Regions from separate parts of the Mycobacterium riyadhense genome, predicted to be linked through region 2. Evidence: predicted binding sites of a transcription regulator. Region 2 holds the regulator's gene; each other region holds the start of a gene.
The links. Region 2 encodes LexA, which represses DNA repair genes until DNA is damaged. Its sites were predicted from a motif close to CGAACANNTGTTCG; they were not measured.
Positions count from the first base shown of each region.

Region 1 (3,274 bases), 840 kb from region 2:
CTGATCTGCTTGCTCCACGCATCCTGCTGACCCTGCGAGAAACCCAGGGCGCGGGCCATGTCGCGCACAGCGCTGCGCCCCCGATAGGTGATGACGTTGGCGACCTGGGCGGCGTAGTCGCGGCCGTATTTGTCGTAGACGTACTGGATAACCTTTTCCCGCTGATCCGACTCGATGTCGATGTCGATGTCGGGTGGCCCGTCGCGGGCCGGCGAGAGGAAGCGCTCGAACAACAGCTCGTTGGCCACCGGATCGACGGCGGTGACGCCGAGGGCATAACAAACCGCGGAGTTGGCCGCCGATCCCCTGCCCTGACACAGGATGTAGTTCTGGCGGCAAAATCGGGCGATGTCGTGCACCACTAGGAAATAGCCCGGAAACCTCAGTTTCGCAATGACTTTCAGCTCATGTTCGATTTGCGAGTACGCTTTCGATGCCCGCTCGGGCGGCCCGTAGCGGTCACCGGCGCCCGCCAGGACCAACTGGCGCAGCCAACTGTCCTCGGTGTGCCCGTCGGGTACGTCGAACGGCGGCAGCTGTGGCGCTATGAGCGCCAGCCCGAACGCGCACTGCTCGCCGAGCTCGGCGGCGGCGGTCACCGCCTCGGGTGACCAAGCGAACAGCCGGGCCATCTCCTCGCCCGAGCGCAGGTGTGAGCCGCCCAGCGGAGCCAGCCACCCGGCGGCAGAGTCCAGGGACTGCCGGGCCCGGATGGCACCCATCGCCATGGCCAGCCGGCGGCGTGCCGGATGGGCGAAATGCGCTCCGGTGGTGGCGACGACCCCGACACCAAAGCGCGGCGCCAGCTCGGCCAGCGCCCCGTTGTGTTCGTCGTCGAGCGGTTGACCATGATGGGTCAACTCGATGCTGACCCGGCCGGCGCCGAACCGGTCCACCAGATCGGCCAGCGCCCGCTGCGCCGCACCCGGACCTCCTTCGGAAAACGCCTGGCGCACATGGCCTTTCCGGCATCCCGTCAGAATGTGCCAGTGCCCACCGGCCGCCTCGGTCAGCGCGTCGAAGTCGTAACGCAGCTTGCCCTTCTCACCCCCGGCAAGATGCGCCGCGGCCAGTTGCCGCGACAACCGTCGGTAGCCTTCCGGACCCCGGGCCAGCACCAACAGGTGCGGGCCAGGTGGGTCCGGCTGCTCGGTGCGGGCCTCGGATTCCAGCGACAGCTCGGCGCCGAATACCGTGCGCACGTCAAGCTCCGCGGCCGCTTCGGCGAACCGCACTGCCCCGTACAGGCCGTTGTGGTCGGTCAGCGCTAGCGCTCGCAGATCCAGCCGGGCGGCCTCTTCGACCAGCTCCTCCGGCGTGCTGGCCCCGTCGAGAAAGCTGTATGCCGAATGCGCGTGCAGCTCGGCGTACGCGACGGACGAGTGGACCCGGCCCTCGTGCTCGGGAGGCTGATACGTCCCGCGCTTGCGCGACCATGGGCCCTCGTCTGGCACCGGCTCGGCTGCAACCGGTGCACCGGCATGGCGCGGCTTGCCGTCGAGAAGCCGCTCCATCTCCGCCCAGCTCGGCGGTCCGTTACCCCAGCCCATACCGCGCAGTCTATCGAAACTTTGTTCGATTGCCCGCTGCGCCCCTCGCGAGCACGGCCAGACGACCCCCACAGCGCTGTTAAACACATCTTCAAGTACTAAACACATTGTTTACTTTGCAGGTGTACCGTTTTCCCGGGCTGGGACGGATACTGGTACGCATTCAAAAAATTGACGGTGGGGACTTGTCATGGGACAACTGACGACTTTGGATGCTGGCCTCCTCGGCGCTCATGATCCGGATCGACACGCAAGCATGGCCATCAGCGCGGTCGCCATCATCAACGGCGCAGCCCCCGATATTGAAGATTTTGAAAGCCTTCTGGCGGAACGGATTAAATCCGTACCACGATATGCACAGACACTGCGGTTCGATCCAGCCCAACACATACAACGGGCGGCACTCCCCCGGCCAGGCGACGAAACCGAACTGTTCCGGGCTATCGCTCATGCACTGGAACGTCCGATCGACGTGGACCGCCCGCTGTGGGAGTGCTGGATCATCGAGGGCCTCAACGACAATCGATGGGCGATCTTGATGAAGATCCACCACAGTATGGCCAGCAGCATTTCGGCGGCCCAGCTCCTCACCCTGCTCTGCGACGATGTCGACACCGAAGCCCTCGCCAAACACCCCGCAGCTCAACATGTTCCACCGTCAAGCGGTGATACGGCCAGCTGGACCGAAGCTCTGTGGCGCACTCCCACAACCGTCTTCAAGGCGGCGGCGCAAGCCGTCACCTGGCCTTTGACATGGATATCGCCGACGAGTCCGGCCGTAACCAGGCGGCGATACCGCACTGTGCGAATTCCCCGCGCCGCCGTCGACGCGGTGAGTCGCAAGTTCGGTGTGACCGCCAATGATGTTGCGCTCGCTGCCATCACCGAGGGTTTCCGTACCGTTCTGCTGCGGCGCGGCGAACAACCACGCTCGGACTCACTGCGCACCATCTCGACAATGCTTCCCTATCTTCCCGTCGAACACGGCGATCCCGTCATGCAACTGCGGACGGTCCACAACCGGCTGAATCGCAATGACCAGCGCCAATTCGGTAATCTCTCGGAGTATCTTCCGTTTGCCTTGTGCGCCAAGGTGTTTCAGACACTGACTCGACTTCCGCAGCGCAGCGGGGTGGCGCTGGCGACCAACACTGCGGGGCCACGCCAGCGGTTGCGACTCATGGGCCAGCGGATGGACCAGTTGCTGCCGATCCCGCCGACCGCGTTGCAGCTGAGCACCGGGGTGGCGGTACTGAGCTACGGCGACGAACTGGTGTTCGGCCTCACCGCCGACTACAACGCCGCACTCGACCTAGAGCAGCTTGCTGCCGGGATCGAGCTGGGCATGGCGCGTCTGGTGGCACATGCCCAAGACTCCGTCCTGCTGTTTGCCAAGAATCGCCGCAGGCGTTCATCCCGTGCCGCGACCGGGGGCACGCAACGGCGGACGGTTGCACCGCCAGCGGGAGTTCGGCGCTGACCCCACACTCCCCGCGTCGACCACCATGAGAAGGTGGGGTGGTGCGCAAGTTGGGGCCGGTCACCATCGACCCGCGCCGCCACGACGCGGTGCTGTTGGACGCCGTGTTGGACGCGACGGCGCTAGCCACGCAACTGCGCGACGTCGGTGTCGGCATCGGAGTCTTTTCGTCGGGCGGTGACCTAATCGAGGCGACCGATCGGCTGTCCGCCCGGCCGAGCCGATCCGTGGTCATCGCAACTGA
Region 1 covers NZ_OY970456.1:1,247,978-1,251,251, reverse strand. Annotated here, with positions in the region: gene AADZ78_RS05715 (error-prone DNA polymerase) at 1-1,550, opposite strand, end outside; gene AADZ78_RS05710 (wax ester/triacylglycerol synthase domain-containing protein) at 1,741-3,030, shown strand; gene otsB (trehalose-phosphatase) at 3,072-3,274, shown strand, end outside.
Region 1: the regulator LexA is predicted to act here: its motif matches at 1,565-1,578, upstream of AADZ78_RS05715 (error-prone DNA polymerase).

Region 2 (3,274 bases):
CGCATCGTCGTCCACCTGACGCCCCTGGCATGCTCGACGCACGCCGCTAATGACCTTTTCCCGGCTGAAAGGCTCTGTAACACCACTGCGCTTGACCACGGCCAGGATTGCGGTTTCCACGGTGGTGAACCGCCGCCCACACTCGGGACACGACCGCCGCCGCCGAATGGCCTGGCCTTCATCGGTTTCCCGCGAGTCAATCACCCGGGAATCGGGATGCCGGCAGAACGGACAGTGCATGGCCGCTCCTTTGCCGCATCCGGGTACCGCAGACGACTCCGAGAGTACCTGTGCGCTCGCCCGCAGGGCCAACGCAGCCGCCAGCCACGCGCGCTCAACCCCGCGGTCAGCGAGCAAGCTTGGCGTAGAACGGTTTTCGCAGTACACGGTGAAACCGTCAGCCCACCGGCGCGATCAGGGTCTGGCCCGCGGACAGCACCGTGGAGTCCAGGGCATTGAGTTCGCGGATGCGGTCGGCAACCTGGCGCACCGGTGCGTCGGGCGCGACGCGCGCGGCGACGCTTTGCAAGGACTCCCCAGGCAACACACGCACCACAGCGAGCGTGTCGGGTACCCGAGTGAGCGCACCTGGGGAGTTGCCGTTGGCCAGGTTCCCAAAGTTGGCGACCAGGCCGAGCCAGAGGGTGATCATCGCAGCAAGCAGGGCCAACCCCACTGTCGTCGCTACCGTGACCGGACGCCTGCGATGAGATGCCGTCGATATCACAACCCCGGTGCCGTGGTAGCGCAGCGGCGTCCCCGCCGGCCGATAGGGACCCGGCCTGCGCGATTGGGCCTCCCGAGCCCGGCCACAGCGGGGCTCGTGAATCGGCCCGTTGATCGGCCCCCGGACACTACGGGTACGTGGCGGGACTGTCTGGATGATGGTCATGCTGTTCCTCCGGCCGACGGTTTCTCGCTCGTGTGTTCGACACTCTAGTCGCTCGTGTGTTCGAACACCGAACATTTGATCGAAGCGTGTCGCTCGTGAAAGACGTTAAACCAGACCACCGACAAGCCCTGTCTTGTTCGGCGCCGGCGACCACCACCTGCCCGAATGGCGAGTACGGGGGATCGAGCGACACACAGTCGAACACATGTTTGATTCTTAGCGGGGTTGCGGCTACATTCAGTGCATGAGCGACAGCAACGACACCTCACCGGAATCGGGCCCAGCGGATTCATCGCTGACCGAGCGGCAGCGCACGATCTTGAACGTCATCCGTGCTTCGGTCACCGGCCGCGGATACCCGCCGAGCATCCGGGAGATCGGCGACGCGGTCGGTCTGACGTCAACATCCTCGGTGGCGCACCAGTTGCGCACCTTAGAGCGCAAGGGCTACCTGCGCCGTGACCCGAACCGCCCTCGGGCCGTCGACGTCCGCGGCGTCGACGACACCGCAACACCAACGCAGGTCACCGAAGTCGCCGGCTCGGACGCACTACCGGAACCCACCTTTGTCCCGGTGCTGGGGCGCATCGCGGCCGGTGGCCCGATTCTTGCCGAGGAAGCCGTCGAGGACATCTTCCCGTTGCCCCGCGAGCTGGTCGGCGAGGGGACGCTGTTCCTGCTCAAGGTTGTCGGCGACTCGATGGTCGAGGCGGCGATTTGCGACGGCGACTGGGTGGTTGTGCGTCAGCAAAACGTCGCCGACAACGGTGACATCGTTGCCGCGATGATCGACGGCGAGGCCACCGTCAAGACGTTCAAGCGGGCCGGCGGTCAAGTCTGGCTGATGCCGCACAACCCGGCCTTCGACCCGATCCCCGGCAATGATGCCACCGTGCTTGGCAAGGTCGTCACGGTGATCCGGAAGATCTAATGCCGGTTAGCGGCCGAGGTTAGTCCGCTTTGACGAATCCGTTGGCCTGTGCGACTTCTTCGCTGGCGAACCAGAGTTCGGCGAGCGTGTCGTGATATAGCGCACTGCTGGGCGTGTAATACAAGCCGAAACGGGCACTGGCCTTGACCGGGTAGCCATCCGGAGCCTGGTATGGGTCGTGCTCTAGCGGCAGATGGATCATCGGCCGCACACCCTGGCTGGGCGCCCGCGGAGCCGTGCGCGCCGGCGGCGCTTCTGGCGTAGCCCCATATCCCGCTTCTGCGGCCACTTCTGCTTCATCTGCCGATGAATCCGCAGCTGCATGCCGCCCGGTCCGCACCTCAGGAACCGACCTAGCCTCCGTAACGGCGCTGTCCAAGAAGGCCTCGTCCGTGACACCGGCGTTCGCAGTGTAGGTATCCGGGAACGCCGCCTCCGGAACATGGGATTCCGGAACGTAGGTTTCCGGAACGTAGGCTTCTGGAGCTACGCCTTGCGGAGTGACGGATTCGGGAGTGAAGGCCTCGGGCACAAAGGTGTCGGCCGCCACGGTTTCCGGAACGACGGGCTCGTCGATAACGGTCGCTTGGGCGAGATCGCTGGGCGACACGATGGGCGTGGGCGTGGTGTCAACCGCGTCGGGGTCTTCTTCGTCGACCGCCCCGTAGTCATAGCCCTCGGCCACGCCGCCACCGGCACCTCGCGGCCAACTGACCCGCAACGTCGACTCGTCATCCGGCGCCGGATGTTCCGGGAGATGCTGGTCGTCGAGCGGGAAGCGTTCGGTGCCGTAATCGACCTCATCATGCGGCCAGTGACCGTCCGCCCCCGCGTCATAGCTAGCAACGTCATGGTCAAAGTCATGCTCGCGGGGGAACACAGCGGGCTCGTGGCCGCCGCGACGCCGGCGTAATCCAAGGACCACCAACACGGCCATCACGATCAGCAGCACCACCGGGACGGCAGCCACCAGCCACCACCAATGCCAGGTGAACTTCTTGCCGTGCGCGGGCGGACCCGCAACGCTGGGCTGATTCTGACCCGCCACCTGCAGACCGGACAGCAACGGCGCCAGGTTCGCCGGGTCGGTGGTGAACGTGTTTTTCGCGCGGTCGTACGAGACCTTGCCGCCGGTGAACTTCTGCGAGATCACATCGCCGTCCACGGTTTGGTCACCGACCGGCGCGCCCAGTTTGCCCGTGGGGCCTTTGAGCTTGTCCCACGCGGCCTTCATGGCTCCGCGCACCACAAACGCGCCATGGTCGGGCGTCCAGAAGATCACCGGCTTGTCAGCCGCCGAAAACGACGCGATCCGGCTTGCGGGGGTGATCCCGCCGTCGGCCTCGTTGGCGGTGGGGAACCCCAGATCACTGCTGACCGGCCCACCCAGCGACTCATACTTCTGCAGGATTGCGCCCTCGACGGCATTGGCTCCGGTGGCCGGGCTGAAG
Region 2 covers NZ_OY970456.1:2,084,013-2,087,286, reverse strand. Annotated here, with positions in the region: gene nrdR (transcriptional regulator NrdR) at 1-240, opposite strand, end outside; gene AADZ78_RS09430 (LysM peptidoglycan-binding domain-containing protein) at 398-892, opposite strand; gene lexA (transcriptional repressor LexA) at 1,137-1,823, shown strand; gene AADZ78_RS09420 (LGFP repeat-containing protein) at 1,843-3,274, opposite strand, start outside.

Region 3 (3,274 bases), 670 kb from region 2:
CGTCGGGATCGACTGGCAGCAGCGCCAGTTCGGAGCGGTCGACGTTGGATCCGTCAACACCGGCGGCGGCCTGAACCAGCCCGAGCCGGTTCTCGGTGATCAGCGTCCGCCCCTTGCGCGCCAGCACCCGCACCGACTCTTGCTCGACCAGCTTGCGGCGCAGTCCGTCTCGCGCCTCGTCATTCTCGGGAGCCGGGACCAGCCGGCCCTCGCACTTGGACACCACCTTGCTGGTGACGACCACCACGTCGCCGTTACGCAGCCACGGCGCCGCGGCGGCGACCGCGCCGCCCAGGTCGTCGCCCGGACGGAATTCGGGAAGCCCGGTGATGGGCAGCATCTCGATCCTCGTCGCGGTACCGTGGTCGGTCACGCGGCTCATTGGCGCCGCTCTCCCCCGCAAGCGGGAGGTGCCTCCACCGCATCGCTGCGCTCTGCATCGTCGCCGACGGGGGTCATTGGCGCCGCTCCTCAGCATCGCTACGCTCTGCATCGTCGCCGACGGGGGTCACGCCCGCAAGGTCCAAGCCAGCCCGGACCATCTCCGCCGTCGCCTTCGGGTCGTTCATCAGCAGCGGTGCCGATGCCACCATGACGTCGTCGATTTCGGCGTGATCGCCGTCGTGTACCAACCAGAAATCCAGTATCCCGGTGGTGCGGCGCCCGCCGTAATGCCGGCCTACCGCTTCCGCGGTGGAATCCACCCCGATGACTGCCAGGCATGCATCAGCCATGCCGCGCAACGGCTTTCCGCCGATGATCGGCGAGTAGCCCACGATCGGAGCGGTGGCCGACCGCAACGCCCCGCGGATACCGGGGACCGCCAGGATCGCGCCGATGCTGACCACGGGATTCGACGGTGCCAGCATGATGATGTCCGCTTCGCCGATGGCTGCCACCGCTTCCGTTGCGGCGCTGGCCTTTTCGGCCCCGACGAAGGCGAAGCTGTGGGTCGGTAACTGGGCGCGGTAGCGCACCCACCACTCCTGGAAATGGATCGCCCGGGGGGCGTCGTCCACTGGATCGGTTACCACCACGTGGGTTTCGCACCGGTCGTCGCTCGCGGGCAGCAACCGTGCACCCGGTTGCCAACGGTCGCACAAGGCCGCGGTGACTTGCGACAGCGGATAGCCTGCCCGCAGCATCTGGGTGCGCACCAGATGGGTGGCCAGATCGCGGTCGCCGAGTCCAAACCAATCGGGCTGCATGCCGTAGCGCGCGAGTTCCTCTTTGGCGTGCCATGTTTCGTCACGATGGCCCCAACCGCGCTCCGGGTCGACGCCGCCGCCCAGTGTGTACATGCACGTGTCCAGATCCGGGCAGACGCGCAGTCCGTGGATCCAGGCGTCGTCGCCGATGTTGACGACGGCGGTTAGCTCGTGGCCCGCGTCCTGGAGGGCACCGTCGGGTGTGGCAAACTGGCCAAGGCCCAGCAGCTGCTGCACTCCCAGGAGGAAGCGGGCACCGCCGACTCCACCCACCAGAACAGTGACCTTCACATCGCAGGACAGTACCTGCCCGCGATGCGGGGTCGACCGGCCCGTGTGAGGCGTCGCAAGACACGCCGAAGACCAACAACAACGGAATCGCCGAAATTTGATCACGAGATGATATGGAAATGCCGCGGAATGCTTGACCCAGCAGGTGAAGCCGTGTCTAATCACATCAGTGTCATTTCCCGGTTGGCCGGCCGGTTCCGGTGTCGCAGACCGAGATTCGATCACTTGTTCGAATTGGGTTAACTGTACATCAAAACAGTGGGAAACCATTTCACTATCTATCAGTGAGGAGGCGGAGGCATGTCCTATGAGCACCTTCGGGGCGTAATGGGAGGCGCACCGCACACCACTAACATGGCAACGCCCCGACCGCATCTGAGCTTGGTTCCAGAGGTACCCACCGCATTCGAGGCATTCGAGCCCGAGCCCGAACCGGTGCCCAGCGACCAATGGCAGGACCGTGCGCTATGCGCGCAAACGGATCCCGAAGCGTTCTTCCCGGAAAAGGGTGGATCTACCCGCGAGGCCAAGAAGATCTGCCTGGGGTGCGAGGTCCGTCACGAATGCCTGGAATACGCCCTGGCCCATGACGAGCGCTTCGGCATCTGGGGCGGTCTCTCCGAGCGCGAGCGTCGCCGCCTCAAGCGCGGCATTATCTAAAGCGGCGTCGGGCAGTCAGTCGTCGATCGTCGGGTCGATGACGGCAGGATCGACGTCCAAGTAGATGGCCACCTGAGCCACCAGTATTTCGTGCAGCAATTCGCCGAGTTCGACGGTGTCCTTTGCTCGTCGTTCGATTGGCTTGCGGAACAAGACAATTCGCGCTCGCGTGGCGTTGCCCCGGACATCCACACCGGCGGGGATCAAGCGGGCCAGCGCGATCGGTCCGTCGGCGATGACCTCGGGGGGCCACTGCACGCTGTCGGGATCCTTGGCCGCAATCCGGGGGATCTCGTCGACCGCGACGTCGAGTTCCGACACCCGCTCGTGCCAGCGCCGCTCGATGGGCTCGTAAGCCTCCAGCACCGCCATGTCGAACCGCTCGGCCCGGCTGCGCCATCCCGGCACTGTCGGCGGCAGCAACGGACCTCGCAGATCGCGACCCCGTCGCCGCGCTCGTTGCGTCGCCGATCTACCTCCCGAGCGACCGCTGCGTGGGGAGCTTCGGGAATCGCTCACCGACCGATGGTAACGGTTACACATCGTGGGAAGAACGGATGCGCGTGTCCGGCGCTTCGGCGACGTTTCCGCACGATAGCCTTGCGCTCGTGAACGTACCCCGTCGCTGCTGCCGGCCCGGGTGTCCGCACTACGCAGTGGCAACGTTGACGTTCGTCTACTCGGACTCCACCGCGGTGGTCGGTCCGCTCGCTACCGCGCGGGAACCGCACTCCTGGGATCTCTGCGTCGGCCATGCCGGCCGTATCACCGCACCACGCGGGTGGGAACTCGTGCGCCATGCCGGGCCACTGCCTACGCATCCCGACGAGGACGACCTGGTCGCGCTGGCCGACGCGGTGCGGGAAGGTGGCCCGGGCGCTGGGGAGCTGTCCTACTCGGGAACCCGCGCGGCTGCGACGGGCGTGCCGCTCAACGGCTTTGCGCCGCAAGCGGGGGCCGCTCCGACCGAAGCGCAGCTGCATGCCACCGCGCCAACCGGTAGCCTGCTCGCCCCGCCCGAGCGCTCTGGCCGCCGGCGCGGACATCTGCGGGTGTTGCCCGATCCTTCGGATTAAGTGCGCTAGCGCTCGACGGCGGCTCGCGGGCCATTAGGC
Region 3 covers NZ_OY970456.1:1,415,210-1,418,483, forward strand. Annotated here, with positions in the region: gene AADZ78_RS06355 (coenzyme F420-0:L-glutamate ligase) at 1-382, opposite strand, end outside; partial or broken gene AADZ78_RS28950 (sirohydrochlorin chelatase) at 372-493, opposite strand; gene cofD (2-phospho-L-lactate transferase) at 456-1,499, opposite strand; gene AADZ78_RS06365 (WhiB family transcriptional regulator) at 1,827-2,159, shown strand; gene AADZ78_RS06370 (metallopeptidase family protein) at 2,175-2,594, opposite strand; gene AADZ78_RS06375 (DUF3499 domain-containing protein) at 2,768-3,235, shown strand.
Region 3: the regulator LexA is predicted to act here: its motif matches at 1,718-1,731, upstream of cofD (2-phospho-L-lactate transferase).